DNA from 3 places in the Anaerosinus gibii genome. Region 3 is predicted to be linked to each of the others. Evidence: a T-box and tRNA genes for the amino acid it is inferred to sense, from the RefSeq annotation. Region 3 holds a T-box; the other regions hold tRNA genes.
What was found. The T-box of region 3 lies ahead of P3F81_RS03440 (valine--tRNA ligase). A T-box ahead of a tRNA ligase gene usually reads a tRNA of that ligase, here a tRNA-Val.

Region 1 (10,463 bases), 830 kb from region 3:
TATAATAGTTTTAATGGCGTATAACTTAGCGTAAACAATAGCGTAATATTTTTAATTCATGCTTTTTTATAATATAGAGCTGTTCTTTAACCATGGATAATCATTAATATATTTTTAAAATTAGGCTATCCGTTAAAGGACACGTTATAAATTTAGCGAAATTATAGCTTTAATAATATTTATGGAAAGTGGGTATCAAGTTGAATATGAATCAATCTATTAATATCAAATTAAATCCAGATATTTTTGAGCAAGATATTAAGCGAATATCAGAGGAAGAAACTCAAATAAATATCAAATTTAGCAATCCGTCCCGCTTAATTAACCAATTAGATAAAATTTTTAAGAATGAACAAGAAAAAGTAAGAAAAGAGGATTCCATTCAGAAACACCTGAATACTTTTAGTAATTATGTATTAAAGATATGTAACGTTTCACAAAATAACATAAATAGTGCATTGGGACATTTTAACATTTACAGCTCCCCTTCAAGTATTTTGACTGACAAAAAATCAAATAATAAAAATTCAACTGAATCTTTATCGACTGAACCAAATCCTTTAACCTCTTCTAATCCATCAACGGATAGTTGTAATCCTAATTCAATTTCTCAAGATAATATGATTTATAAATATAATACGTCTTTGCAAAAAGGATTATCTGAAATTAAAAATAATATTAAAAATTTAATTGATAAGAATACTTATCGTATACAACCCCCTATATGCCTTTGCTGGCAAAAACAATATGCAAACTGTCTTGAATGCATTTTACATAAATTTGAATTAGACTTTGTTATCCTTGATAAAACAATTATTTATTTCACTTCACAAAATGGCTCTTTACTCGTTTCTGGTAAAGATTTTAATAAATTATGCAAACACATTTCTAACTACTTTAACTCATCTCCTGACGACCTTAAATCATTATTACAACTACACTTCGCGCATCAAAATAATATTATTCCTGAAAAAAAGTACAAGGCTTCTATCCTCTATGGTTGCACTATAAATATGATTCACTATCAACTTGTCGATAGATTAATTAATCTTTATTACTCTACTCAAGTCATTAACAGTACTTCCAATGCACAAGAACGACAAAAAGAATATAAAAAATATTACCTTAAGCTTTTATATAAACATTTTTCTATTCCTGAAACAAACCTAACCTTAATTTCCAATATTTTTCAAATGAAATATCAACGTATACTAAAAGAATATCAAAATTCAACAAATCCCTTTTCAAAACTAATATTATTATTTTTTAATATCAGTAAAGGAAATACTAACATCATTGATAAAATCGCAATTATGTTAACCAAAATATATTTAGGTAAAAGTTACTTAAACGAGATAAACAACACATCGTCTAATTTTACAATTATCTTCTCTAAAAATATTTCCTTTATAAATAACTTTTTAAAAGATATTTTTTTATATCCACTTTCTACTATATCAAACGCACCTTTTATACAAAAAGAATTAGAACCTCTAGCATTTTCTTCAGACAAACGTAAACCATTTTGTCATCTAACAGAATACCCAGCTTCATACTTAAGCAATAAAGTTAATATCGGAGAACTTCTTAAAGATAAGCTTATGGGAAACATTGTTAATATTGATGCAAGTTCCACTGAAGCAGAGGTTCAAACATTTAGTAATCTTATTAATTCTAAAACTATAAAATATCAAGATGAGCATTTCTCTACTATTAATTATCAAAGTCCTGCACATTATATTAGAATATGTCAAGATTTATCATCTGTCGGCTTTAATACAGCTACAACAAGCCTTCAATACGATACTATTGATTGTACAGGGAATTTAGAAAACGCAGTTTATGAAAAATTAGATTCATATGAATTATTTTTTCTAGTTACTGGTTTTTTAAACTATGGACTTGATCTACTTTATAATGAAACCATTCCACAAAAGAAAATAATTAATCATAAAGAAGAAATTGATAAATTTATTAGTGAATACTGTGAAGAAGATTCTTCGGATAATAATACTTTTACAGAAATATTTTATCAAAAATATACTAAATGGTTTAATATGAAAATTCCATTGGAGCAAGAAATATCCAAAACCGATTTTATCAAATATATTAAAGCCAAATATAATGATCGCTATAAGAAAATTGAAGGTAAACATAATGGTCAACGAAAAAGTGCTAATGGAATAAAGAATTTACTCTTACATGAAGATAAAGTCGATGAATTTATCAAAAACTATCACGCAGAACCTTTTTCAAAAGAAAATTTTATTGAATATTTTCAAATTATACTAAACTCATATTTCCCTATAAGGTGCAAATAAGGTGCAGACACATAAAAATAGCCCTCACGACAACTGCCGTGAGGGCTTATATTCTCTATGGAGCGGGCGAAGGGAATCGAACCCTCGTATTCAGCTTGGGAAGCTGATGTTCTACCATTGAACTACGCCCGCCTATTTAACACTTATTAAGTTTACCACTTTTCTTTAGAAAATTCAATTAAATCTTATTGTTTTTGCAATATTTAAGATGTTACCAAGCTTGTTTAAATATTTCTTAGCTTCACGCCGTTTTTACAACTGTATTAGCTGATTTTGCAGCTATATGTTTTCCTTTATATTTTAATATCAATGCAATAAAGGCATTTACGAAAAAACAAACAACGAAAAAATATAAAATTGTGCTATAGCCATTTGTCGTTTCACGAAACAAAGAAACTAATGATGGACCGACTACCCCTGCAATTCCCCATGCAGTAAGAATGCGCCCATGAATTGCACTCAGCTGCTTAGTTCCAAAAATATCACTAAGATATGCTGGCATGCAGGAAAAACCTCCTCCATAGCAGCTGATAATCAAGAGAATCAAACCTTGAAAAACAAGTGCATCTGTAGTTAGAGCCAGCCTCCAAAAGGCTATCATTTGAATAAAAAAGAATAAAACATAGGTGAACCCTCTTCCAATATAATCAGAAACAGTAGACCAAACAATACGCCCAAGTCCATTCACTAATCCAATCACACCAACAATAGCAGCAGCCTCAGCGGCCGACATTTGTACAACCTCTTGCGCCATTGGAGATGCTACCGCTAAAAGGCCAATACCACAAGTAATATTCACAAAAAAAATCCACCAAAGTGCGCTAAATTGCCATGTTTTTAATGCTTCATTTGCCATAAATCCATGGACATTGCAATGAATTTTATTTTTTATTACGATCTCATTCTCAACAGGCGGTTTTAAATATAATGCTGAAGCGCCCATAACTAGCATATAAACAAAGCCTAAAATTAAAAAATTATAAACCAAGCCATACGTTGCCGTTAAATGCTGCATGACTGGCCCTGCAATTAAGCTGGCAAATCCAAATCCCATAATTGCAAGCCCGGTGGCAAATCCACGGTTATTCGGAAAATATTTTACAAGTGTCGATACTGGTGTGATATATCCCACACCCAAACCTATCCCGCCAATTACACCATAGAATAAATACAAAAGCATCAATGATTGTTGATAAAAGGCAAAGGCAGTACCAAACATCCCTAATCCAAAAAAGCACATTGAAACAAGACCACTTTTTTTCGGTCCATATTTTTCTACGAAATCACCTAAAAATCCAGCCGAAAGCCCCAAAAATAAAATAGCTAAAGAAAATGCCCATGTCGTTTCTTTTAAAGAAAATCCCATCTCCTGCATAATCGGACGCGTAAGAACGCTCCATGCATAAACACTTCCAATGCAGATGTGGATACCAATAGCGGCTAAAGCAATTAACCAACGATTTCTCATAAAATCAACCATCCTTCCTTTAATTAACACTAAAGATTTTAGAGAAATCTACCCAAACGACAAAAAACCGCCTGAGCATCATTCTCTTTGCCCAGACGGTCGGCTTTCATTGCTATGCAGTTCACGTGGTCACTTCCACTATATCCGTCAGTTCTGCACGGCATATTCATTTATATAGGAATTATAACAAGCATAAATTATACTGTCAATAAAAATAAATTTAATTAAAACTATATAATAAACCAACTGAAAATGCACAAACTAAAATTAATAAACTTTTAAGCTGTTACTAGTAGTTTTAACAAAACAATATTTTGTATACAGCAGTATTTCATTAAAAATATTTTGTATACATTTTGTAATCCCATTTACTAATTTTAAAAGGAATATATAATATAACTATAGTATATACGAAAGGTTGTGTCCTCTATGAAACAAGAAAAAGTTTCCTCTTGCCAGTATTGTTTTGAAGGTAAATGTTATGCCAATGCAGCTGTATCCCCCGAAGAATACGATTGCTATCAACCACAATGTCGCGATTGTAAATCTCAAACAAAAAAAGAAGCTTAATTTCCGATAAGCTTTATACGTAAAATATTAAAGAACGCAATTTTTATTGCGTTCTTTTTATTTCAACGTTTCTTTTTATATTCAAGTAAAAATAAATCTTCAATCTTATCTGTCATCAAGGCATGACAATCTGCAAGCGCTTGTTCATAAACGAACTCACCTATTTCTTCTAACATAAAATCAAGGTAAAATTGTGCTTTAAAATCACTTAATCTCGTCCCTGTTTCTTCTAAAAAAAATTCTCTAATCCTTTCCAAAGCTTCCTTATTTCTCTGTTTATCTAATTTAAAATCGGCCATATTATCAATCCTTTTATTTAGATAGCCCTATTGGATAAAAAAATAAACTCTATTCTAAATCGAATAGAGTATATAAGCTTATGGTGGGCGATAACAGGATCGAACTGCTGACATCCTGCTTGTAAGGCAGGCGCTCTCCCAGCTGAGCTAATCGCCCATGGAAAAATGGTGACCCGTACGAGATTCGAACTCGTGAAGCCGCCGTGAAAGGGCGGTGTCTTAACCGCTTGACCAACGGGCCACAATGGTGATCCACCCGCGACTCGAACGCGGGACACCCTGATTAAAAGTCAGGTGCTCTACCGACTGAGCTAGTGGATCAAAAAATTTAAATGGTGGCTCCGAGTGGAATCGAACCACTGACACGAGGATTTTCAGTCCTCTGCTCTACCGACTGAGCTACAGAGCCAAAATGGCGACCCGAAGGGGACTTGAACCCCTGACCTCCGCCGTGACAGGGCGGCATTCTAACCAACTAAACTACCGGGCCAAAAAACAAAAAGGTGAGTGGTGGGCGATAACAGGATCGAACTGCTGACATCCTGCTTGTAAGGCAGGCGCTCTCCCAGCTGAGCTAATCGCCCATATGAAATTGGTGACCCGTACGAGATTCGAACTCGTGAAGCCGCCGTGAAAGGGCGGTGTCTTAACCGCTTGACCAACGGGCCACAATGGTGATCCACCCGCGACTCGAACGCGGGACACCCTGATTAAAAGTCAGGTGCTCTACCGACTGAGCTAGTGGATCGTATTACTCACAAGACAATATTATAATGCAGATAAATATGCTTGTCAACATTTTTTTTGAAAATAAGGAATGGATAAGATTACCTTCCCATTCCCTATTTCATACACATTTAGATCTATCTGAACTAAACTTAAAACACTTCTTTTAATACAATTGTTTGCTCGCGACCTGGACCAACAGAAACAATACCAATCTTAATTCCTGTTACCTCTGCCATGCGTTCAATATATTTACGAGCTTTTTCAGGTAATTCATCATAGGATTGAGTGCCAGAAATATCTGTCATCCAACCTTCAAATGTTTCATATATAGGCTCAACTTCCCCTAATACTTTTAAGCTTGCAGGCATTTCATCTAGAATTTCGCCTTTATATTTATATCCTACACACATTTTGATTTTATCAAATGTATCTAAGATATCTAAACGCGTGATTGCCATATAGTCAATGCCACTTAATTGACCTGCGTAGCGAACTACACATGCATCAAACCATCCACAACGACGGGAACGCCCCGTAACTGTGCCAAATTCACGACCACATTCACGAATTTTTTCACCATATTCATTTAATTGTTCAGTTGGGAATGGGCCTTCACCAACACGCGTCGTGTAAGCTTTTACTACACCGACCACTGTATTAATTTTATTAGGACCAATGCCTGCCCCTACAGATACACCACCTGAAATCGGATGCGAAGATGTAACATAAGGGTAAGTACCATGGTCAAGATCAAGCATAGTTGCTTGCGCGCCCTCAAATAGTACTTTTTTGCCCGCATTTAATTCTTTATTTAGTAAAGAAGACGTATCGACTACATGTTTACGTAAACGATCTGCATAGCCAAGATACTCTTTTTTCACTGTTTCAAAGTCAAAACCTTCATGGTTATAAACAGCTTTTAATAATTTATTTTTAATCGCAAGATTTGTTTTTAGTTTTGCACTGAATTCTTCTTCATCCATTAAATCAACAATACGAATTCCTATGCGATCATCTTTATCGATATAACACGGACCAATCCCGCGTTTTGTCGTACCAATCTTTTTATCGCCACGAGCTTCCTCGAATAGCTCATCAATCGCTTTATGATATGGCATAATGACATGGGCACGGTTTGAAATTCGGATATCATCAATGGATACACCTTTTGCTACCATTCCGTCCATTTCTTCAAGCAATACCCCAGGATCAATAACTACGCCATTGGCGATTACGCATTTTTTCCCTTTATATAGAATACCCGATGGCAATAAACGTAATTTAAATTCTTTTCCTTTTACAACAACAGTATGACCTGCATTGCTGCCACCTTGATAACGAACGACAACATCAGCTTTTTCAGCTAAATAGTCAACGATTTTACCTTTACCTTCATCGCCCCATTGGGTTCCCATTACGACAACTGATGACATAATATACACCTCTTTATTAAGCCCACAAAAGCAGCTTTTATTATAGACCGAAACGAGCCATGATAGTATCTACATAGCGTAAGTAGTAAGAATACTCAAAGCAAGCCTCAATTTCTTCGTGAGACAAGTATTTTTTAATATCTTCATCGTTAAATACATTTGTTTTGAAATCTTGGCCTTCCATCCATTTCGCCATTGCATTTCTTTGTACCCATTTATATGCATCTTCACGAAGTACACCTTTACTTACAATCGCAAGCAATAAGCGTTGACTGAAAATAAGTCCGCCAGTTTTTTCAATATTTGCTTTCATTGCATCTGGATATACCAATAATTTATCCACAATATTTGTGAATTTGCGTAAGCAATAATCCACAGTAATTGTGCTGTCTGGTAAAATTACACGTTCTACGGAAGAATGCGTAATATCACGTTCATGCCATAAAGATACGTTCTCTAAAGATGCAAGTGCGTTACCACGAACGATACGAGCAAGCCCTGCTACGCGTTCGCAAGTAATTGGGTTACGTTTATGCGGCATTGCTGAAGAACCCTTTTGGCCTGGGCTGAAGTATTCTTCAACTTCACGGATGTCTGTTCTTTGCAAGTTACGAACTTCTGTCGCAAATTTTTCAAGTGAACTTGCCACGATAGCAAGAGATGTCATATATTCGGCATGGCGATCTCTTTGAATAACTTGTGTAGCTAGATTAGCTGCTTTAATACCCATTTTTTCACAAACGTATTTTTCGATGAATGGATCAATGTTTGCATACGTTCCAACAGCACCAGAAATTTTGCCTACTGCAACGCTTTCTCTTGCTGCTTTTACACGTACAATATTACGTTCCACTTCATCTAACCAAAGTGCAAATTTTAATCCTAATGTCATTGGCTCAGCATGAATCCCATGTGTTCTGCCAATGCAAACTGTATATTTGTGTTCCGCCGCACGACGTTTTAATACATCACGGAATTTTTCTAAATCTTCAATAATGATATCAGCAGAGCGTTTCATCATTACCCCAAGTGCTGTATCTTTAACATCACTTGAAGTCAACCCTTTGTGTATGTATTTTGAATCGTCGCCTACATATTCAGCCACATTTGTTAAAAATGCAATAATATCATGATTTGTTACTTTTTCAATTTCTTTCACTCTATCAAGATCGAAAGTCGCTTTCTCTCTAATATTTTTTACCGCTTCTTTAGGAATTTGACCAAGTTCGGCCATAGCTTCACAAGCAGCAATTTCAATATCAAGCATTACTTCAAATTCATGTTGTAGAGTCCAGATAGCACCCATCTCAGGGTTGGTATAACGTTCAATCATTCCTCAATATCCTCCTCAATATATCACTGACATTTCTATGCCACGTGAATGCAAAATGTATCAACAAATAGTATTGCCCAAACACAAAAAAACAACGCAAATAGGCATAAAATTTACGCCTGCATTTGTGTCTCTAAATTTATTCTCTTCTTATCCTTGATTATCATAGCATTTATTTGCAAGTAGTGTCAAATACTTATTAGTCTGTAATGACAAAAGCCCTATTTCTAGAACAAATATCCACATTCATTGGATTTTCTTTGAAATAGGGTCCCTTTAGCCTAGATTTAATTTTGCAAACGAGACAAATCACAGAATTTTGTAAAGTGTTTATGGAAGAATAATTGCACCGTATCTACAGGCCCATTACGATGTTTCGCTATGATAATATCAGTAATATTTTTATTTTCCGTATCAGGATCATAGTAATCTTCGCGATATAAAAATGCCACAATATCCGCATCTTGCTCTAGAGATCCTGATTCACGCAAGTCACTGAGCATCGGTTTTTTTACTTGTCGGGATTCAACGCTACGACTAAGCTGTGAAAGCGCAATCACTGGAACATTAAGCTCACGCGCCAACGCTTTAAGAGAACGTGAAATTTCGGAAATTTCTTGTTGTCTGTTATCCGAACCTTTACTGCCACTGCCCTGCATCAATTGTAAATAGTCAATGATAATCAACTGTAAATCATGCTCAATTTTTAATCTTCGAGCTTTCGAACGCATCTCCATAACAGTAATTCCTGGCGTATCATCAATAAAAATTGGTGAAGATGCCAATTTATCTGCCGCACCAATCAGTTTCGTCCAATCGCGGTCTTCTAAATCCCCAACTCTAAGCCGTTGTGAATCAATCGGCGCTTCAGAACAAATCATACGTTGAACAAGCTGCTCTTTCGACATTTCAAGCGAGAAAAAAGCAACAGCCTTCTTCTCCCTGATCCCAACATGCGAAGCAATATTTAATGTAAATGCCGTTTTCCCCATACTCGGACGTGCCGCAATTAAGATTAAATCAGAAGGTTGAAGCCCTGATGTTAATTTGTCTAAATCTTTAAAGCCCGTAGAAAGACCTGTGATTCCCCCTTTAGAATCATACAGTTGCTCAATCTTACTAAAGGTATCTAAGACAATTTTTTTGATTGGCGTAAAATCCCCATTAATTTTTCTTTCCGATACTTCAAGGATTTTTTTCTCCGCTTTATCGAGAATATCGGCGACCTCTTCACTATCCTCATAACCCATCCCCGCAATTTCAGTTGCCGAATTAATTAGTTGCCGAAGCAGTGCTTTTTCCTCAACAATCTTTCCATGATAGGTTACATTTGCCGCCGTCGGTACGCTATTGGCAAGTGAGGTAACATAGGCTATGCCTCCAACCTTTTCCAGCTGGTCATTTTTTCGCAAAAGTTCGATTACTGTAACTAAATCAACAGCTTCATTTTTATTAAATAACTCAAGCATTACATCAAAAATAATTCGATGTGCTTCGCGATAAAAGTCTGCCCCTTTTACAAATTCAGCAACTTTTGAAATTGCTTCTTTTTCAATCAACATTGCGCCTAAGACGGCCTGCTCCGCTTCAATATTTTGTGGTGGAACGCGTTCAATCATCCAAAATCCCCCTTTCTACACCCAATGGCAAGAAAATGATATGCAAGAAAATCAATCCATGATTTTCTGCATATCATTTCACTATTTTTCAAAAAGTATATTTAATGCTTCCTCAGCAGTTTCAACACCGTGAATCTCAAGACCAAGATGTCCTTTAGGAATGTCTTTTTCATTTTCTTTTGGGATAACAAGCGTAGTAATTCCCGCCTGCTTTGCACCATAAGCTTTTTCAAAAACTCCGCCTACGGGGCGAACTCTGCCCTGAATAGATATTTCACCTGTAACAGCCACCTCTTGGCGAATTGGTTTTTCTTCCAAAGCTGAAATCAATGCCGCTAAAATTGCCGTTCCAGCAGAAGGGCCGTCAATATTACCTCCGCCAATAACATTAACATGCACGTCATAATCGCTTAAATCTCTTCCCGTAGTCTTTCGTACTACCGCAGCTGCGTTAAAAACAGAATCTTTTGCCATACTTCCAGCAGTCTGATTAAAACGAATTGTGCCTTTTCCTTTTTCATGCGCCGGAAAAGCTACAGCTTCAATCTCAATCACTGAACCTAGAAATCCAGATACACCTAATCCAAATACCTTTCCTACTTCAGCTTGTTTTGAGGATTTATTGTTTACAAATGGTGATAGGCGGCTTACTTGAACCACTTTATAAATATCGTCCTTTATAATCGTCACA
Region 2 (10,463 bases), 1.1 Mb from region 3:
GTATGTAATTTAGCAGATGGTGTAGCATTGCTTATTGCATTTATATCCTCTGCTTGTAACATGTCAAAAGTAGGGGCGTTTATAAAGGCATGTTTACCAGTTAATACAAAATTTATGATGATTTCTACAGCGGGAGAACTCTGCCATTTTGAAGGGAAAAATTCTATTTATCCGCCAAATCAAATTGGCAGAAAGAAAATAGTTTTGCAGGCATTTTCAAATAGAATGATTAACGATTGCCAAATTTTCACTATAGATTTACCGAATGATGACTTATTAAAAAATGAGAGCATAATGACGCCTAAAGAAAGAACTGACATTATTGTAGAAAAGTTAAAAAATCAGAATGTTAGTATGGCAATTAATGCGCAAGATACGGTTGCACTTGCCTATATAGATGGAATGGCAAAATGTGAAACGTTTGTTATGCAAGCTGTATACGATAGTCAAAAGTTTCCTTGTATTTTCGTTGGAGGATCATCGGGAAATGATGAAGCCTTGGGAAGTGCGTACTTGTATAATGGGGAACGAGTAATAGAAAATCATCTAATGGTTTGCCTGCTAAAAATAAACTCGGGATATAAATTTGGTGTGTTTAAAAGTCAGGGATTTTGTCGCACTGGGAATTCCTTTATTATTGCGGATGCAAATCCTTCACTGAGATATGTTTCAAAAGTTTTGGATGAGCAGGGACGCTTTGTAGATTTTATTGATGCGCTAAAGTTCAAATTTTCTTGTAAAACAGTAGAAGAGTTAGAAAAGATTATTTATAATTACAGTTTTGCAATAGATGTCAATGGAGAGATTTTTGCGCGAACAATTTTAAAAATTGACGAGACACAAAATAGAGTTTATTTTTATTGTGATATTGGCATTGGAGAAAAACTTTTAGTTATTCATCGGGCATCTTTTTTAGAGACATTACAATGCGATTGGGATGCTTTTATGAAGAACAAACCAAAACCTTTTGCCGGAATATTGAATGATTGTATTACTAGGCGAGTAGTCAATAGTGAAGAACTTCATAAAATGAATCTTTTTAAAGATATTACAATTGGAGGATTTTCATGCTTTGGTGAGTTTATGGGGATTCCGTTAAATGATACTTTAACGTCGGTTTTCTTTTTTAGAGTGGATAAAAATGCTTCATATGAAGATAAATATTATGATTATTTCCCTATTTATTACGCGGAATTTAAAGGGTACTTTCTATTAAGACGCTTGAAGCAAATGCAGATTGTTAATGATTTAGAAAAGAAAGTCCTTGAAATTTTAAATGAATATCGTCGAGCTAAAAACGGTGAAAAGGGCGAACCGAATAAAAATCAAATGAATATTGATATGATTTTTTCTTCATTAATCACGGATTTTAATTATGATAAAGTATTGGAAAAACAGTATCAAGATAATCGAAAAGTAATTCTTGATACGTTCGGTAAAGCTTCAGATGAAGGGAAAAAAGTGAGTTATGGCGAGATCGGAACGCTGATTTCTTATATGCAAATGGCATTAGATAAATTATCTTCTCAACGAAAGCGGTTAGAAGAGAAAGTGCAGATTATGGAAGAATCTATGTCGAGATATACAAAAGATGAGTTGACGGATGTATATACAAGAAGATCAGGTTACGAGATTATTCATCAATTATTAAACAACCCTATAAGTCAAGAGGCGATATTAACCTTTGCTTTTATTGATTTAGATAATTTAAAAATTGCAAATGATTATTATGGGCATGAAGAAGGCGATGAATATTTACGCACAGTTGTTGGTCTCTTAAAGGAAAAAGCTCAGCCACAGGATATTATTTGTAGATACGGTGGAGATGAATTTATTATTGTTTTTTCTAACCTTAGAGAGAAAAAAGTTATAACTTTATTAGAGCGCATTAATAAAAATTTGAATTCTTTAAATAAAACAGCAAAAGATGGTTACCGACGATCTTTTGCTTTTGGCGTTTTAGAATATACCTATAGAAATGAACTGACTTTCGATGAAATTATGCAAATTTTAGATGCAAGAATGTATCAACATAAAAGTAGAAACAAAATCTTGAATAAAAAGAAAATGCATAGAGTATGATAGGGATAATATAAAAACTTATTAAAAAATTTTTATCCGATGGCTAATGGGCGGTTGGTTTCAGTAGAAGATAAAACTACTACAGAAAGCATTTGGTTTGTAAAGTAAATTAATTTTACTCGACTTACTGCTTTATATATGGTATAATATTATTCGTTATGATTTGCGCCTGTAGCTCAGTGGATAGAGCGCTGCCCTCCGGAGGCAGGTGCGTAGGTTCGATTCCTACCAGGCGCACCAGTTGATTTTTATTGGCTCCATGGTATTTTATATCATGGAGCTTTTTGTTATTATTAACTTTTTAATGGTATGGATTTATTCTCATTTATTATTCTTAAAGAAACTAGATTTGACTAATTTGTTTTTTTAAGATAAAGTAATTCTATTATCAGAGAATTTTTGTCTATTGGAGGTAATCGTTATGCAGTTATGGTGCACAGAAAATCAAACTGAATATCTTGGTTTAACAACAAGGGTAAAAGAAACCCTTTTTACTGGAAAATCTGAGTTTCAGGATGTTGCAGTAGTAGATTCATATCAATTTGGCAGAATGCTTGTTTTAGATGGAGTTTTTCAAACGAGTATTGCAGAAGAATTTGTTTATCATGAGATGATTGCGCATGTTCCGCTTTACATGCATCCTAATCCTAAACGCGTTTTGGTCATTGGCGGTGGTGATGGCGGAGCTGTACGTGAAGTTGTACGCCACGATAGTGTAGAAAAAGTTGAAATGGTGGAAATTGACGGTATGGTAGTTGAAGCTGCTAAGAAGTATTTGCCGGAAATCAGCGTGGCAATGCGTGAAAACCATCCTAAGCTAGAGTTGAAAATTGGTGATGGAATTGCTCATATGGCGGCTGCAGAAAATGCGTATGATGTAATTATTGTAGACTGTTCTGATCCAATTGGCCCAGGGGAAGGGCTATTCACAAAAGAATTTTATAAGAATGTACATAAAGCACTCAAAGAGGATGGTTTATTTGTCCAGCAGACAGAATCGCCTTTTTATCATCAAGAATTAATTAAAAAAATTACGAAAGATGTAAAAGGCATTTTCCCGATTCATGATATGTATTTAGCATATATTCCTATTTATCCAGGTGGAATGCATTGTTTTACTATTGGTTCTAAAAAGCATAAACCAATGGATACAGATTTAACGAATCGTCAAAAATTAGAAACCCGTTATCACACAGCAGCAATACAAAAAGCATGTTTCGCATTGCCTCAATTTGTACAAGAGTTAATTAAATAAGGATAAAAACGGCTGTCTTAAGATAAAAATTTAAGACAGCCATAAATTTATCCTTATAATATAATTAAATTGAGTTACTCCTAAAATATTCTGTAATAAAAATCAGAATTTATCTGACTGTATCTTTAAAAAATTAAAGATATAATATAAATGGAAAATTTTATTTATAATTATATAGGGGATGATAAGAGATGCAGAGAAGCAAGGTAATGAGACGTATGGTGATTGCAGGTCTAACAGCTGCCGTGATTGGGTTAGGTGGAAGTTTTGTCAGTCAACAGCAAGCTTATGCAAAAGCAAGTTTTGATGTATTTGATTTTGAGCCACATCGTGGTGGACGTGATGCGCGTCCAGAGAATACGTTATACTCTTATGCATATGCAATGGAAATGGGAGCTACATCAATTGAATGTGATATGCAATTGACAAAAGATAATCGTATTGTGATGAGTCATAATCCAATTTTAAATCACAAGATCACAAGAGATAAAAATGGAAATTATGTGGAAGATGGAAAATACGATATTCGATTAATGACATTAGATGAAATTAGAAAATTTGATGTGGGCGTTATGGATCCTAATTGTGGAGAGTACTATGAAGGGCATGGGAAGACTCAGATAACAGTACCAGGTGCACAGATACCGACGTTAGATGAATTGTTTGAATTAATTCAGGAATATGGAGACAAAAAAGTTATTGTCAATGCAGAAACAAAATCTTATCCTGACCCATTATCTGGGGATGCTTATAAAAATAGTGTAGATCCTGTTCGTTTTGTAAAGGCATTTAATGATGTTGTTAAAAAATATGGTATGGAAGATCGCGTTTTATTACAGTCGTTTGACTGGAGAACTTTAATCGAAATGAAAAAATTGAATCCGAATATTTCCTTGGTGGCTTTGTGGCAGGAGCAGCCTTCTTGGGGTCCCGATGCAGTATCACTAAGAGCATATCAGAAAGGAAAATCGCCTTGGCTTGGTGGATTGGATATTGATGATTATCAAGGCAATCCAATTTTAGCGGCAAAAGCAATTGGCGTAGATATTGTATCACCTTATTATCCGGAAATTTCTAAGCAAGATGTGGATTTGGCACACGAGCTTGGAATGAAGGTAGTTCCTTGGACAGTAAACAGTGTAACTGATATCAATATGATGATTGATATGGGTGTGGATGGTATGATTTCAGATAAGCCTTGGGTTTTACGCAGTGTATTAGAAAAACGTGGAATTAAATTGCATGAACCAATGATAAATCCTAATAGTAAATATCATACGGGCGTAGATTATGTAGACGTAAAAACGAAAAAAATGGCTGGCGGTGGGGATTCCGCAGAATAAACAATAAATAACGCTTTAGACAGGTTCGGGAGAACCTGTCTATTTATATATTAAATTGATTTTAAGCAAGAATTTAATTTGATATATAAATAGATAATTTTTCAATCTCATAGTTTGGGGAAATTTTTGCATGTTAGATATAGTTTTGATAAAATTAATAAAAAAATAGAGGGGAGGTAAATCATATTGATTTATGCTTTAAAAAATATAGCTGCTTTTTTATTACCACCGGGTATTTTTATTCTTCTTTTCTTTTTCGTAAGTATTTTAATTTGGCGAACGAATCGGTTTTGGTCAAAAATTTTGATGGGAATTACATTATTTTTTTATATTTTTTCTACTTCCTATGTTAGTTCTTATTTAGTTCATTCTTTAGAAAGTCGATATACGGTTCCAGAAACGATTCATGGGGATGTTATCATTATGCTGGGCGGAGGTGCTACAGCGGAAACTCCGGATATTGATGGAGAGGGAAACTTATCTGGCAGTGCAGCAAATCGTTTATTGATGGCAGCGAGGTTACAACATCAACTAAAGATTCCGATTGTTGTGTCTGGTGGAAAGGTTTTTTCTGATTCAGGCAGAGAGGCTTTAGTTGCAAAGAGAATGCTAATGGGGATTGGTGTCGCAGAAGAAAAAATCATCATTGAAGACAATAGTTTAAATACGCGGCAGAATGCGCAATTGGTACACGAAATTATGAAGCAAAATGGATATGAAAAAGCAATCTTAGTTACATCTGCATTTCATATGGAGCGTTCTATGATGAATTTTAAGAAAGAAGGCATTGATGCTTTGCCCGTTCCAACGGATTATTTAGTAAGTGGTAAAAATGACTTTTATGTAAATAAAATGGTTCCATCAAGTTTCGCTTTACAAACTTCCTGTATATTTTTTCATGAATGGTTAGGAATATTAGGTGGAAGGGTAATGAAATGAAAGAAATCCATATGTATGGAAGTGATGCATACATATGGATTTCCTTTTACTTATTGATGAGTTTTGCAATATTTTTCAAGTTGATAGAGACGGTACCATTTTGATTATTGATAAATTCAACGTAGTCTTGATTTTCAAAGTATTCAACAGGGATAATTAATTCAATACCTGTGTCAGTTTTAATTCTGTGCGTTTTTGTTTTTTTGATGGCAAATTCACGATCAAGATTCACTTGAGAGCTGATTCCAGCAGTTCGAATCTCTTTAATATATTCCTCTTGCAGCATAGGGGAGGAGGCAAAGACTTGCCTACCTAATGTTTCGGGATTTACAGATTCAGAGTATTCAATATTATCTACAATGTAGTTTTTAGTTTTTACTATGGCGTCGACGCTATTCTGCCCATGATCTTCAGCTATTTTTTTGGCAATTGTCTGCATTGCTTTTAATGAGTCTTTACTTGATAGTTGAAAGTTACATTGCAAAATATAGTCAGAAAGAAGAAATGCAGCATCACCATCGATAGAGTATTTTTTATCTGTAAATTTAATTTCTAATGTTTCAGCATTAATAAATGCACATTCATCAATTTTTTGTGATAACATGGGCATAATCGCGTAATGGTTGATAATATCATTTTTAACACCACCATCATCTTGCATGACTTGATGAACAAAGCCCATACGATTATTGCATTTTAATAAAGCGATATAACGGACAGTATCTACATCAATGTCACAGATTAAAAGATCGGTAGATTCAGGATTTTCGACCCGTTGAATCATTGTATAAGCATAATTGGCGAGTGCTTTAGAAAAATCAACAAAAGGAAGTTCCTCATTTAAATAACTACTAAGGGAAGATTTAAATGGACTGGTTTCATAAAAATTACCTGTTTTAAGATTAGTGTCGGTAAATGATTTTTCTAAGTGTTTTAGCAAGAATGTTTCTACACTATTTTCTATGGCTAATTCTTTATCAGAAAAAACAGTTACACCTGAATTGAAATCAAATATATGTAATATAGAATGATTAATAATAATCATCGAAATACCTCTTTCTTTATGTAAAGTAAAAGTTTTGACTGGAAATAAGCGAAGAGCAAGTATTATTTCCAGTCAGAAACGTTTGGAATGCTATTTTAAATTTTCAGGATTGAGTCCTTGAAGTTCTGGTATGGTGAAGAGTCCATCTTTTCTGATTAATACATCATCAAAATAGATTTCACCACCGCCATATTCAGAAGTTTGAATACAAACTAAATCCCAATGAATGGAGGAGGAGTTTCCATTATTCGCTTCTTTATAAGCCATACCTGGGGTAAAATGAAAACTTCCGGAAATTTTTTCATCAAATAAAGTATCTTTCATCGGCTTTGTGATATATGGGTTTACACCAAGTGCGAATTCACCGATAAAACGAGATCCGTCATCAGTATCAAATACCTTATTGATTTGCTCTGTATGATTTGCTGTTGCATTTACAATTTTTCCGTTTTTGAATTCTAAAGAAATATTTTCGTAAGATACCCCCTGATAAACGGCAGGTGTATTATAGGATAGTTTTCCGTTTACAGAAGTCTTAACTGGTGCGGTATAAACTTCACCATCGGGAATATTGCGGAGACCGCAACATTTTACTGCGGGAATATCTTTGATCGAAAAAGTCAAATCGGTATTAGGACCCACGATTTTTACTTTGTCTGTATGATTCATTAGCTGAATAAGTGGTGTCATTGATTCAGCCATTCTTGCATAATCGAGGTTACATACGTTGAAATAGAAATCTTCAAACTGTTCACTGCTCATATTAGCAAGTTGTGCCATTGCACCATTAGGGTAGCGCATAACGCACCATTTCGTATGAGGAACACGGATATTACTGTGGACTGGATGTTGCCAATACTGCTGATATAAACTCATTTTTTCACTTGGTACATCGGAGAGTTCACTGACATTTTGACTTGCGCGTATACCGAGATAGGCATTCATGTCACGCATACGTATAGATTCATAAGAGGCGATAAAGTCGAGTTGCTCTCTGCTTGCACCTAGCAATAGTTCTCTTTGTAAGACATTGCTTTTGACGGTTAGGAAAGGAAGTGCACCTACTTTGTATACTTCTTTAATCAATGCTTTTGCAAGTGGATGTGCATCGTCGAATACTTCAATGAGGATTTTTTCACCTTTTTGCAATCTTGTTGAGTAGTGAATTAATTGATGAGCCAATTTTTCTATTCTTGGATCCATGAAATAAAGACTCCTTTAGATGTTATTTAGCGTTTAAAGCTAGTATTAGATAGAATTCGGAAAAAAATTTATAAAACCTGCAAAAAAAATAAAAAAAGTACTTGCATTATTTAAAATAATCCGCTATAATAATAAATGTTCCTTCCTTGATAGCTCAGTTGGTAGAGCAATCGGCTGTTAACCGATCGGTCGTAGGTTCGAGTCCTACTCAAGGAGCCATGGCGCGTTGGTCAAGTGGTTAAGACACCGCCCTTTCACGGCGGCTTCACGGGTTCGAATCCCGTACGCGTCACCAATTTTATATGGGCGATTAGCTCAGCTGGGAGAGCGCCTGCCTTACAAGCAGGATGTCAGCAGTTCGATCCTGTTATCGCCCACCATACTAAGAAATATTACCCTCATCTTTGATGAGGGTTTTGTTTTTATATAGTTTAGAAATTAAAGAAGGTGAAACAAAGTGACCGTTTTAAAACGATATTGTTTGTTTATATGTGGAATTTTCTTTATGGCATTAGGCATTGCTTTAATTATTCAAAGTTTCTTGGGAACATCGCCGATTTCAAGTGTACCTTATATCTTAAGCTTTCGTTATCCGATTACTTTAGGTGGTTTTACATTCATTGTTAATATGCTTTTTATTATAGGGCAAATATTTATTTTACGACGGCAGTTTCAGTACATTCAATTTTTGCAGATTCCAATGACGCTAATTTTTAGTTGTTTTATAGATCTGGCGATGCTTTTATTTTCTCTGATACAGCCAGAAAATTACTTATTTAAATTATTATTATTGTTTATTGGCTGCGCTTTGTTGGGATTAGGAGTCACGTTGCAGGTAATTGGCAATGTAGTTATGATGTCAGGCGAAGGCTTAGTAAATGCGATTGCAATGCAGTGGAAGTTTAATTTTGGTTATACAAAAATCGCTTTTGATGTTTCACTTGTAATTATAGCGCTTACGTTATCTTTGATTTACTTTGGCGAAATTCGTGGTATTCGGGAAGGTACGGTGATTTCCGCTTTTTTGGTAGGTAGCATGGTAAGAGTTTATTTACCGAGGCTTAGTTATCCTGATGAACATGGCAATTTAATTTTTTGTTTGCCATTTTTCAAAAAAAGATTAAATGTAAAATAAATTCTAAATTGCATAGAATAAAAGCAAGCCTTTTGTTTTTTCTACTTACGGTATATAATAATTACATTGTAAAAGACGGAAAGAGGGATAAATACATGGATAGAAATTCGCAATGTTGGTGTGGAAGTGGGAAAAAATACAAAAAATGTCACTTGGAATTTGATGAAAAGATAATGAGTATAAAACTGGATTTTTATAAAGGTCAAATTCGCCCACCTCATACAATTATAAAGACACCAACCGATATTGAAGGAATAAAAAAAAGTGCGGTCATTAATGATGCAGCATTAGATTTAGTTGCAGAGCATATGAAAGTTGGCGTTGATACAGAGATGCTAAACCAATTGGCTCATGAATATATTGTTTCACAAGGAGGCATTCCGGCTTGCTTAAATTATGAAGGATATCCAAAGAGTATTTGTGTTTCAATTAATGATGTTGTATGTCACGGAATTCCATCTAAAGATACAATTTTAAAAGATGGTGATATTGTCAACGTGGATATCACAACGATTTACAATGGATATTATGCGGATGCATCGAGAATGTTTATGATTGGCAATGTAAGTGAAGAGGCTGAAAAATTGGTTCGTGTAGCACGTGAATGTATGATAAAAGGAATTGAAGCTATTCGTCCATGGGGATTTTTGGGAGATATTGGTGCAGCTGTACAATTACATGCGCATGCGCATGGTTATTCAGTAGTAACGGATTTAGGAGGACATGGAATTGGAAAGAAATTCCACGAAGAACCATTTGTACCTCATGTTGGTGAAGCTGGAACAGGAATGCTTCTTGTCCCAGGTATGGTATTAACGGTTGAACCAATGATTAATACAGGAAAATATGCTGTTTATATAGATAAAAATGATGATTGGACTGTTTATACAAAAGATCACTCGCTATCTGCACAGTGGGAACACACTGTTTTAATTACTGATGATGGTGTAGAAATTTTAGCAAAATAAATCATTTTAAAAATTATTGAAATATCTTTAAAAATTATGTTGACAATCTATTTGTTTATATATATAATATTACAAGTAAAGCACGTGACTCTGTAGCTCAGTTGGATTAGAGTATTTGACTACGAATCAAAGGGTCGCAGGTTCGAGTCCTGCCAGGGTCACCATTTATTTATAAAGAAGTTGACATAAAGTTATTGCTTTGTTATAATAAATGACGGTTTACAGCAGTTTTTATGGTGGCTATGGTGAAGCGGTTAACACGCCGGATTGTGGCTCCGGTATTCGTGGGTTCGAGACCCACTAGTCACCCCATAAAATACTGGGGCATAGCCAAGTTGGTAAGGCACGGGACTTTGACTCCCGCATGCGTTGGTTCGAGTCCAGCTGCCCCAGCCATTTTGATCCACTAGCTCAGTCGGTAGAGCACCTGACTTTTAATCAGGGTGTCCCGCGTTCGAGTCGCGGGTGGATCACCATTTATGAGATAGAAGTC
Region 3 (10,463 bases):
ATTTGCTACAACAACGAAAAAGACTTCAAAAGATAAAGGGACGAGAGACTCTATCTTTATGAATTATAATATTAATGATAAATTAACAATGACTTACGCATATTCAGATACAGATAGTACTTATAAACAGTTTTCCTATGATAATGCTACAAAAGATTGGACGAAGCTTACTAAAGAAAATTTATATTATGATAATAGACAAAATGTAAATTTGAGCTATGATGACACGGAGAATCAATTAAAATCTACGATTACTTATAATAAGAATAAGCTAAGAGGCTATAAAGGTGCTACAACGAATACGGATTTAAGCAGCATTGATTTTAATACGCAAAAAGCATGGGATATTAATGATGGAAAAGATACCTTGGTAGGCGGCATTAATGTACATCGCGAAAGCTATACGCAAAACAAGGGTGCTCATACAGGTGACTTTGATAGAGACAGTTATGCATTATACCTTTCTTATACCAATCAAATCAATGATAGATTTTCAACGACGATTGGTGCAAGAGAGCATTTTGTGAAGGGAAATGAGTATGATGATGCACAAAATATCTTTTTACCACAAATACAAACGCTTTATAAAATCAACGATAATACTTCCTGGTATGTGAATATTGGTAAATCGTTTGAGCTTCCGGCATCGAATTCACCTTTTTATGGATCGGCTGCTGTATCTACAGCAATTCCATTAAAGCCACAAGAGGGATGGAATTATGAAACTGGTTTAAAAGTGATTCATGATACGGAGTCTTTTAAGCTAGCAGTTTTCAAAATGGATGTAAAAAATAAATTTAAATGGGTAAAAGAAAACACAGTAATTCCAGGTGGTGATGAAAATACAAGCATTCAAATTAATCGTGATAAATTTAGAAATACGGGTGTAGAAATGGAATATACGAAAAAGTTGAATGATAATTTGCAACTTAATCTAGGTGCTTATTATGGAAATCCGGAAGCAAAAGATGGTGATGGTGATTGGATGCAAGATGAAGCCAGATTACAATTTTCTGCGGGAGCTACCTATAAAAAAGATAAATTGACGCTTGATATGGAGTGGTTTGTGACAGCAAAACGCGAAATGGCATATTATAATTACGCAGGTAATACGAAATACCAAGATCATAGAGTTCCTGACAAAATTGATTTGAATTTAACGATGCAATATGCTATTAATCCTGAGGATACAATTACCTTGGGCGGATATAATTTACTAAATCGTGAAAACCCGATAAATAATTCGGAAAATTGGTCTACTCCTCGTAATTATAGATTAGCTTATACACATAGGTTCTAATTTTATATAAAATGGCAGATATTAAATGATATCTGCCATTTTAGTATCAGTTTTGGCTATAGAAGAGGTATTGTGAGGATGTGAAAATTGAGAAAACAAAAATATAGTATATGTTTTACTGCTTTTTTAGTCATAATTATTTTTTGTATGACTGCATGTGGAAAGAGTGAAAAAATAGCTGTTACTAATAATTTAGATACTGCCTATGAAGCTGTTGATTCTCAGGGCAGTGTAATAAAAATGTTTGAAAAACCCAAAAAAATCATGACAACACATTTCTATTTAGATGCAATTGTTTTAGGGATTGTTCCTCCTGAGAGAATGATTGCTATTTTTAAAACTGCTTCTGATCCAGCTGTATCTTATATGGTAAAAAAAGCTGAAAAAATTCAAAATAATACCAGTGAAATATCTTTGGAAACAGTCGTTGCTTTAAGCCCGGATTTAATTATTACGCGGGAAGGGGCAGGGGAAGAAATGATACAAAGCTATCGTGATTTGGAAACCCCTGTTTTTGTGGTATAAAGGCTTACGAATGATTTTTTGATTGCACTGATTGGGGTTATGCTGTACAATATTCTAAGTAATTTTGTCTTGTGGAAGGTAATGGATGATGAATTTTGTTGCAATAGATTTTGAAACGGCGAATCAATATCGTAATAGTGCATGCAGTGTTGCTGTTGTTGAAGTGAAAAATGGAGAAATATATGATTCTTACTATGCATTGATTCGTCCACCGATTATGCAGTTTAATCGAATTAATATAGATATTCATGGGATTACACCGGCTGATGTGAGAGATAAACCTAATTTTTCAACAATATGGAGCGATTTGAAGCCATGTTTGGAAGGCAGGAATGTCATTGCCCATAATGCGAGCTTCGATATGAGTGTGTTAAAAAGTTGTTTGACTTATTATCAGCTTACGATGCCAAATTTTTCGCATTTTTGTACAGTCAGTATGGCAAAAAAGGTTTGGCCGGAATTAGAAAATCATAAACTAGGGACTTTAGGCGATTATTTTCATATTGATTTTCAGCATCATAATGCATTAGATGATGCTAGGACCTGTGCTTGTGTTGCACTTCTTGCTGCGAAAAAATTACAGGTAACAAGTTTTCGGGAACTTATTACTAAGTTAGGGCTGCCGAATAAAAAGTTTTGTTGACACCCATAGGGCAATCTAATAGAGGATAACTTAGATAAGGGGGAAGCGAAATGATATTGGTAAGTGCGTGTTTATTAGGTCATAATACAAAGTATAATGGTGGGTCAAATGATCATCCTCTGCTGATAAAATATAATGAGTTAGGAAAATTTGTTGCAGTCTGTCCAGAGTGCTTAGGAAAACTGCCAATTCCGCATCCACCTTCGGAAATTATTGGCGGCAGTGGAAAAGATGTTTGGACAGAAAAAGCGAAAGTGATTAGCAATCAGCATCATGTGGTAACGGCAAATTTTATTCATGGAGCAGAAAGAGTTTTAGAAATTGCCAAGCAATATAAGATAAAAGCGGCGATCTTAAAAGAGCGTAGTCCATCTTGTGGGGTACATCAAATTTATGATGGAACTTTTTCTGATAAAAGAGTTTCTGGTGAAGGGGTTGCGACAGCGTTACTTAGAAAAAATGAGATTGCTGTTTATTCAGAAGAAGAGATAACCGAAAAGTTATTGCAAAAGTTGCTAGATGAAAATCATGCTTAAATAGGCTGATTTCTTGACAAGTGTGTTATGAAAGCAGTATAGTAATAACATATATAAAAAACGATGAAGAGGAGAGTACATTACTGTCGATTGTTTAAGAGAGGAAACTCATGGCTGGAAAGTTTCTCAATCGTGATAATGGAAAGTAGCCTTGGAGTTGCTGGGCTGAAATAATAGTAGGTTCAGTCGCGAGTGCGGCGTTATTGCAGGATGAGTTTTACAGGATGCCTGTAAAAAAAGTAAGGTGGTACCACGAAAGTATGCTCTTTCGTCCTTTGAGGACGGAAGAGCTTTTTATTTTTGCAAAATCTTGGAGGTTTAATATTATGGAAGAAAAAAATATTCCGACTGTATATGATCCACAGTCCTTTGAAAAGAAATGGTATAAATTTTGGGAAGAAAATCAGTTGTTTCATGCGGAAGTAGAACGTGATAAGAAACCGTTTAGCATTGTTATTCCACCACCAAATGTTACGGGTCAGCTGCATATGGGACATGCACTTGATAACACTTTGCAAGATATTCAAATTCGTTGGCGCAGAATGCAAGGTTACAATACGCTTTGGATGCCGGGATCAGATCATGCAGGGATTGCTACGCAGATTAAAGTTGAAGAAATGCTCCGTAACGAACAAGGGCTATCGCGCCATGATATTGGTCGTGAAAAATTCATTGAGCATGTTTGGGAGTGGAAACATCAATATGGCAGTAAGATTACAAAGCAATTGCGCAGTCTTGGTGCATCTTGTGATTGGCAGCGTGAACGTTTTACGATGGATGAAGGATGCTCTGAGGCAGTACGTGAAGTTTTTGTTTCTTTATATGAAAAAGGTTTGATTTATCAAGGACATCGAATTACAAATTGGTGTCCGCGTTGTAGTACGGCTTTAAGTGATATTGAAGTTGAGCATGAGGATAAGCCGGGGCATCTTTATCATTTACGCTATCAAGTTGAAGGTTCAGATGAGTTTGTTGAAATTGCGACGACCCGTCCGGAAACAATGCTTGGGGATACTGGTGTAGCGGTACATCCAGAGGATGAACGCTATACGCATCTTATCGGAAAAAAATTGATTTTACCAATCGTTGGGCGTAAGATTCCTGTGTTTGCTGATGAATATGTAGATCCGAAATTTGGTACAGGCGTAGTAAAGGTTACACCAGCTCATGATCCGAATGACTTTGAAATGGGGCAGCGTCATGGGTTAGAACAAATCGTTGTGTTAAATGATGATGCGACTATGGCAGATAATACAGGAAAATATAAAGGCATGGATCGTTATGAATGCCGAAAAGTATTGCTTGAAGATTTAAAAGCTTTAGGTAATTTGGTGAGCATTGAAGAACACAATCATGCTGTTGGTCATTGCCAACGTTGTCATACAGTAGTTGAACCAATGATTTCTAAACAATGGTTTGTCAAAATGGAATCGTTAGCAAAACCTGCAATGGAAGCCGTAACGAGTGGAAAAATTCAATTTGTACCTGAACGTTTTACGAAAATTTATTTAAATTGGCTAGAGAGTATTCGTGATTGGTGTATTTCTCGTCAATTATGGTGGGGGCATCGAATTCCGGCTTGGTACTGCGATGAATGTGGTGAAACGTTTGTTTCTCGCGAAGATCTTTCGGTATGTTCGAAATGCGGTAAAGCCCTTCGCCAAGATGAGGACGTGCTTGATACTTGGTTTAGTTCTGCTTTATGGCCATTTTCTACAATGGGGTGGCCGAAAGATACAGAAGAACTAAAGCAATTCTATCCTACAAGTGTACTTGTTACAGGCTATGATATTATTTTCTTCTGGGTTGCGAGAATGATCATGATGGGCTTGGAATTTAAACAAGAAATTCCATTTAAACATGTATTCATTCATGGGTTAGTTCGTGATTCTCAAGGTCGTAAAATGAGTAAATCTCTTGGTAATGGGATTGATCCAGTAGAAGTAATTGAGAAATATGGCGCAGATACGTTAAGATTTATGTTGATTACAGGAAATACACCTGGAAATGATATGCGTTTTTATTGGGAACGCGTAGAAGCAACGCGTAATTTTGCGAATAAATTGTGGAATGCATCTCGCTTTGTCTTAATGAACTTAGAGGGTTTTGATGCTGCGTTTAGACCAAAACAAGAAGATTATACTTTAGCTGATCGTTGGATACTAAGTCGTTATGCAAAAACAGTTGCTGATGTCACAAACAATTTGGAACGGTTTGAATTAGGAGAAGCAGGACGCGCTTTATACGATTTTATTTGGAATGAATTCTGCGATTGGTATATCGAAATGGCAAAAGCACGTCTGTATAATAAAGACGCAGTTACAGCTCGTCAAACAGCGCAATATGTACTTTGTTATGTGCTTGAAAATACACTGAAATTATTGCATCCGTTTATGCCATATATTACAGAAGAAATTTGGCAACATATTCCGCATGAAGGAATTAGCATTATGGTGGCGAAATATCCATGTGGCGAAGAAGAAAAGATTGATGAATTAGCGGAAACTTCAATGAATGCAATTATGGATACGATAAAATCAATTCGCAATATGCGTGCAGAAGTGAATGTAGCACCTGGAAAAAAGAGCGAAGTGATTTTGACTTTTGCAACGGATGAATTAAAAGAAGTGTTTATTCAAAATGAGGGGTATTTAAAAGTGTTAGCTGGTGCTGAGCCGGTTGCTATCCTTGAGGCTGATGCACAAAAACCGGAAAATGCAATGACCGCAGTAGTAAATGGTGTGGAAGTTTATCTACCATTAAAGGGCCTGATTGATGTAGAAAAAGAAACGGCTAGGTTGAATAAAGAACTTGCTACGCTTGATAAAGAATTAGCTAGAGTAAGTGGAAAATTATCTAATGCTGGATTTGTGGCAAAAGCACCAGCAGAAGTGATTGCCAAAGAAAAAGAAAAGCAAAAAGGTTTTGAAGAAAAACGTATTGCAATTAATGAACGCTTGACTTATTTAGCAAGCTTATAAAAGGACTGAAAAAAGTGAATTATCAAGAAGCTTTAGCGTATTTAGATAGTTTGAATACTTTCGGGATTAAATTAGGTTTAGTAAGAATCACGCGTTTATTGAAACTATTAGAGAATCCGCAGAATAAGTATAAAACGATTCACGTCACCGGTACGAATGGAAAAGGTTCTACAACGGCAATGCTTACTTCTATTTTAACGAATGCGAAAATTAAGACGGGGATGTATACATCTCCGCATCTTGTTTCGTATACTGAACGCATGCAAATAGATGGAAGCTATATCAGTGAAAATGAATTTGCTGATTGCATTAGGATTGTGAAAGAAAAAGTTGAAGAAATGATTGCAGAAGGAGAAGAAAATCCAACGCAGTTTGAAGTCATTACAGCGGCGGCTTTCTTTTACTTTGCCAAAATGCAGGTAGAATATGCAGTGATTGAAGTTGGATTAGGAGGACTTTTAGATTCAACGAATGTGATTATTCCAGAAGTATCTGTAATTACAAATGTTACTTTAGAACATGCGGAGCGGTGTGGTGGAACTTTAGAAGGTGTAGCAGAGCATAAAGCTGGAATTATCAAAGATGGAGTTCCTGTGGTAACTGCTGCAAAGGGAATTGCACTAGAAATCATTCAAGAAAAAGCAAGGGAAAAAAATGCGGATGTATTTGTTGCAGGCGAAGATTTTACGAGTGAGTTTAAAAGTTTTGCAACGAATAAGCAATGCCTTACTTTTAACTCTGGAATGGTAGGTGTATCGTCTACGTATTGTTTGGGTGTACTCGGCGAACATCAAATTGAAAATAGTTCGATTGCAATTATGACAGCTTTAATTTTAGCGACAAATGAAAAGCGAATTACGAGCGAAGGGATGCAAAAGTCTTTATCAGAGGTAAGTTGGGCTGGACGTTTTGAAGTTATGCAGCAAGAGAATGAACAAATTATGATTATTGATGGCGCGCATAACAACGCAGGGGCAGAAGTTTTAAGAAGAAATTTAGATAAATATTTTCCTCATGCAGAAATAGTGTTTCTATTAGGTATTCTTGAAGATAAAGATGTTAGCGGGATTATTCATCATCTTATTCATGAAGAGAATGTAGTCGTTGTGACAAAGCCGGATTCAAATCGTGCGGCTGCACCAAAGAAAGTTGCGGAGATGATTTTTGCCAAACAGGTAGAAGCAATTGAAGATATTGACGACGCTTTAAAAAGAGCAAAAGAGCTTGCCGCAAATGGAAAGATATTGTGCGTAGCAGGATCGTTGTATTTAATTGGTGTGGTTAGATCTCTTTTAATACAACAAGAATAATTTTTGTTTTTCTTCCTATGTGAATTTGGATTCTTTTCAATTTGCATAGGAAGAAAAATTATCTAAATAAAATCATAAATAGGTGAGTTTGTGCAAAATATAAGTGTTGAAAATAAAAAAGAAATGTATCTTGATTGGATGATACAAAAATCTATTTTAGCATTAGGGTTCTTTTTGGTATTATCCCCAATGCTGACTACAATTTTTTTGCTTATCGGTTCAAGTGCGTGGCTTATCAAACTTTTTTTGATAAAAGAGTGTAATTTTAAGCGCACTATTTTTGATATTCCTATTGCGTGCTTTGCTGGGTTTGGAGCGATTTCTGTTTTTGCATCGTTAGATACAGGGTTTAGTTTTTATAATTTTTATAATTTAATGGGACAATATGTATTAGTGTATTATTTATTTGTTCAAAATATTTCTACGATGAAGCAGATAAAACAATTAATTATAGCTATGTTAATCGCTGGTATAGGAGCAGTTGGTTATGGATTTTATCAATATATACATGGAATAGACATTACGAGTATGTTATGGGTGGATGGAGATCAATTCCCAGAGTTAAAAACGAGAGTGTTTTCAACGATGCAGAATCCTAATATTTTTGCGGGGTATCTGCTTGTTATGCTATCCATGTTTTTTGGTGTGTTTACAAAAGTGAGCTCACAAAAAATTAAGAGCAGTATGGCTATTTTATTTATTTTATTTTTTGCTTGTCTTACACTGACTTATTGTCGTGGAGCTATTTTAAGTTTGGCACTTGTACTGGCTTTTTACGGTATCATAAAAAACAAAAGGTTATTTTTCATGATGATAGTTGCGGGTTTAATAGTAGCCGTCTTTGATACAAGCATTACTGAACGAATTATGTCTGCTTTTAATGCAGACGACAGTTCCTCGCAAATGCGGATGGCGATGTGGGAAAGTACGGTCGCGATGATTATTGAGCATCCGATTTTTGGTGTTGGTTGGGGTTCCTACTTTATGGTGTATCCATATTATGATTTTTTTATTAATAATCCCGATGTTTTAATTGTTCACGCGCATAATATGTACCTTAATATTGCGGCTGAAATAGGATTACTTGGTTTTATGGCTTTTTGCTCTGTTTTATTTGGTGCAATGCATATGGCTTTTTCTAAACCGCAAATAAGGGAAAGTCAATTATTAAATGGCCTTATGCTGGGCTTTGGGTTAGCTTTAGCCTGTATTGCAGTGAATGGATTTACAGATTATGTTTTATTTAATATTGAATTATCAATGCTATTTTGGATAATTAATGCGTTTATTGTGATTATTCAGCGTGAACGACTGGATTAATATTTTTTATTTATTGCAGGTTTTTATTTTAGAATTTAAAATAGTAGTGGAGATAGAATCGATTATTGTAAGGAGGCTTGGCAGTTGAGACAGAAAGTTGTAATTTCAAAGGCTACAATTGACCGCCTGCCATTGTATTTTAGAACGTTAAGGGTAACGAAAGAAGAAGGACGAGAAATTATTTCTTCTGAGGAGCTCGGAAGACGATTAGGAATTACGCCGGAACAGATACGGAAAGATTTGGCTTCTTTTGGACAGTTCGGAAAAAAAGGTGTGGGATATTATGTGCATGAATTAATGCGCAATATTGGTGAAATACTAGGATTAGATAACAATTGGAATATTGCTGTCGTTGGTATTGGACATCTAGGTGCAGCATTAGCTAATTATCAAAATTTTATTACTTTGGGATTTAACCTAATGGCGTTGTTTGATGCAGATGAAGATGTTGTAGGAACAATTGTAAATAAGGTAAAAGTCGATCATATCAACGATGTCAACCAAGTAGTAAAAGAACGCAATATTCATATTGGGGTAATTGCTGTTCCAGCACCATTTGCACAAGAGGTAGCAGATAAGCTAGTGACTGCTGGCGTGACTGGGATATGGAATTTTGCACCGAGAAAAATTGTTGTTCCAGAACATATTTGTATAGTGAATGAAGATTTATCTGTGGGTCTTAGTAATCTCTCTTATCATATAACAAGAAAATTACTGTAAATGAAGGATTTTTGATAAATTTTTTGCAGGATTTTGTAGGATGATAGAGAAATAATATTATTACAGTTAGTTTGAACAAAATTTCACAAGATAATCGGGAATTTAAGAGAAATACCGTCAAGAATAAGCTATATCTATCTTGACGGTATTGTTGCTTAGTGGTATGCTTGTGTTTGGAATTATAACTAACTGATATTGCTGGATTAGTATTTTTTATGCTAGTGGTAGCAAAATCTCATATGCGTACGATTTAAAGAGGTGAATCTATAGCTTTATTTCTTAAAATGTAGCAGGAGAATCAGATTTTTATAAGTAATGAAATGGCCAATTTTTTTTGTTGACCTACCAAGGAGGAAATTTTTCGATGATTGATATTCGCGATCGCGTGCGTAACCAAGCACTTCAAGCAAAGATCGTTAGTGCAGAAGAAGCGGCAGCTTTTATTAAGCCTGACATGAACATTGGTGTTAGTGGTTTTACGCCTGCAGGATATCCAAAAGCAGTTCCTTTAGCTTTAGCTAAAAGAATGGAAACAGAACCTTTTAGTGTTAACTTATGGACAGGTGCATCCGTTGGGAAAGAATTAGACGGTGCATTGGCAAAAGTCGGCGGTATTAAAAGACGTATGCCTTATCAATCCAACAAGGATTTACGTGCTGGTATTAACGGCGGCAAAATTGAATATTGTGATCTTCACTTGAGTGAATCAGCACAGTTTGCTCGTTATGGTTTTATGGGTGGTAAAATTGACGTAGCTATCGTTGAAGTTTGTGCAATTACCGAAGAAGGACATCTTATTCCTACCACTTCAATGGGGAATACTGCTTCTTATGTTCAAAGTGCTGATGTAGTTATTGTTGAAGTAAATACAACTCAACCATTAGAATTGGAAGGTATGCATGATGTATATGTTCCACTTGATCCACCACATCGTTTACCAATTCCAGTTGTAAAAGTAAACGACCGCATTGGTACTACATATATTCCGTGTGGTGTGGATAAAATAAAATACATTGTTCCTTGTGACATTCCAGATGACGTTCGTCCATTTGCGCCATTAGATGAAAATTCACATAGAATGTCTGAACATATTTTAAAATTCTTCAAAGACGAAATTAAAGCTGGTCG

Region 1: it encodes a tRNA-Val, which carries the amino acid that the T-box ahead of P3F81_RS03440 (valine--tRNA ligase) is inferred to sense. The anticodon was not compared.
Region 2: it encodes a tRNA-Val, which carries the amino acid that the T-box ahead of P3F81_RS03440 (valine--tRNA ligase) is inferred to sense. The anticodon was not compared.

What each region holds. Positions count from the first base shown of each region.
Region 1 covers NZ_CP120678.1:2,590,205-2,600,667, forward strand. Annotated here, with positions in the region: gene P3F81_RS12410 (hypothetical protein) at 201-2,321, shown strand; tRNA gene P3F81_RS12415 (tRNA-Gly) at 2,380-2,453, opposite strand; gene P3F81_RS12420 (L-lactate MFS transporter) at 2,563-3,789, opposite strand; ZMP/ZTP riboswitch at 3,872-3,954, opposite strand; gene P3F81_RS12425 (hypothetical protein) at 4,219-4,359, shown strand; gene P3F81_RS12430 (DUF2164 family protein) at 4,422-4,658, opposite strand; tRNA gene P3F81_RS12435 (tRNA-Val) at 4,740-4,815, opposite strand; tRNA gene P3F81_RS12440 (tRNA-Glu) at 4,825-4,899, opposite strand; tRNA gene P3F81_RS12445 (tRNA-Lys) at 4,904-4,979, opposite strand; tRNA gene P3F81_RS12450 (tRNA-Phe) at 4,992-5,067, opposite strand; tRNA gene P3F81_RS12455 (tRNA-Asp) at 5,072-5,148, opposite strand; tRNA gene P3F81_RS12460 (tRNA-Val) at 5,167-5,242, opposite strand; tRNA gene P3F81_RS12465 (tRNA-Glu) at 5,252-5,326, opposite strand; tRNA gene P3F81_RS12470 (tRNA-Lys) at 5,331-5,406, opposite strand; gene P3F81_RS12475 (adenylosuccinate synthase) at 5,537-6,820, opposite strand; gene purB (adenylosuccinate lyase) at 6,861-8,153, opposite strand; gene dnaB (replicative DNA helicase) at 8,441-9,772, opposite strand; gene lonC (Lon family ATP-dependent protease) at 9,854-10,463, opposite strand, start outside.
Region 2 covers NZ_CP120678.1:1,839,812-1,850,274, reverse strand. Annotated here, with positions in the region: gene P3F81_RS08805 (sensor domain-containing diguanylate cyclase) at 1-2,082, shown strand, start outside; tRNA gene P3F81_RS08800 (tRNA-Arg) at 2,248-2,322, shown strand; gene speE (polyamine aminopropyltransferase) at 2,504-3,337, shown strand; gene P3F81_RS08790 (glycerophosphodiester phosphodiesterase) at 3,529-4,680, shown strand; gene P3F81_RS08785 (YdcF family protein) at 4,867-5,619, shown strand; gene P3F81_RS08780 (nucleoid-associated protein) at 5,666-6,664, opposite strand; gene P3F81_RS08775 (aminopeptidase) at 6,755-7,867, opposite strand; tRNA gene P3F81_RS08770 (tRNA-Asn) at 8,011-8,086, shown strand; tRNA gene P3F81_RS08765 (tRNA-Glu) at 8,088-8,162, shown strand; tRNA gene P3F81_RS08760 (tRNA-Val) at 8,172-8,247, shown strand; gene P3F81_RS08755 (YczE/YyaS/YitT family protein) at 8,325-9,002, shown strand; gene map (type I methionyl aminopeptidase) at 9,098-9,970, shown strand; tRNA gene P3F81_RS08745 (tRNA-Arg) at 10,057-10,134, shown strand; tRNA gene P3F81_RS08740 (tRNA-His) at 10,207-10,282, shown strand; tRNA gene P3F81_RS08735 (tRNA-Gln) at 10,291-10,366, shown strand; tRNA gene P3F81_RS08730 (tRNA-Lys) at 10,371-10,446, shown strand.
Region 3 covers NZ_CP120678.1:743,072-753,534, forward strand. Annotated here, with positions in the region: gene P3F81_RS03420 (TonB-dependent receptor plug domain-containing protein) at 1-1,300, shown strand, start outside; gene P3F81_RS03425 (ABC transporter substrate-binding protein) at 1,388-1,825, shown strand; gene P3F81_RS03430 (3'-5' exonuclease) at 1,911-2,468, shown strand; gene P3F81_RS03435 (2-thiouracil desulfurase family protein) at 2,519-3,004, shown strand; T-box leader at 3,059-3,283, shown strand; gene P3F81_RS03440 (valine--tRNA ligase) at 3,331-5,985, shown strand; gene P3F81_RS03445 (bifunctional folylpolyglutamate synthase/dihydrofolate synthase) at 6,000-7,295, shown strand; gene P3F81_RS03450 (O-antigen ligase family protein) at 7,386-8,615, shown strand; gene P3F81_RS03455 (redox-sensing transcriptional repressor Rex) at 8,700-9,335, shown strand; gene scpC (succinyl-CoA:acetate CoA-transferase ScpC) at 9,700-10,463, shown strand, end outside.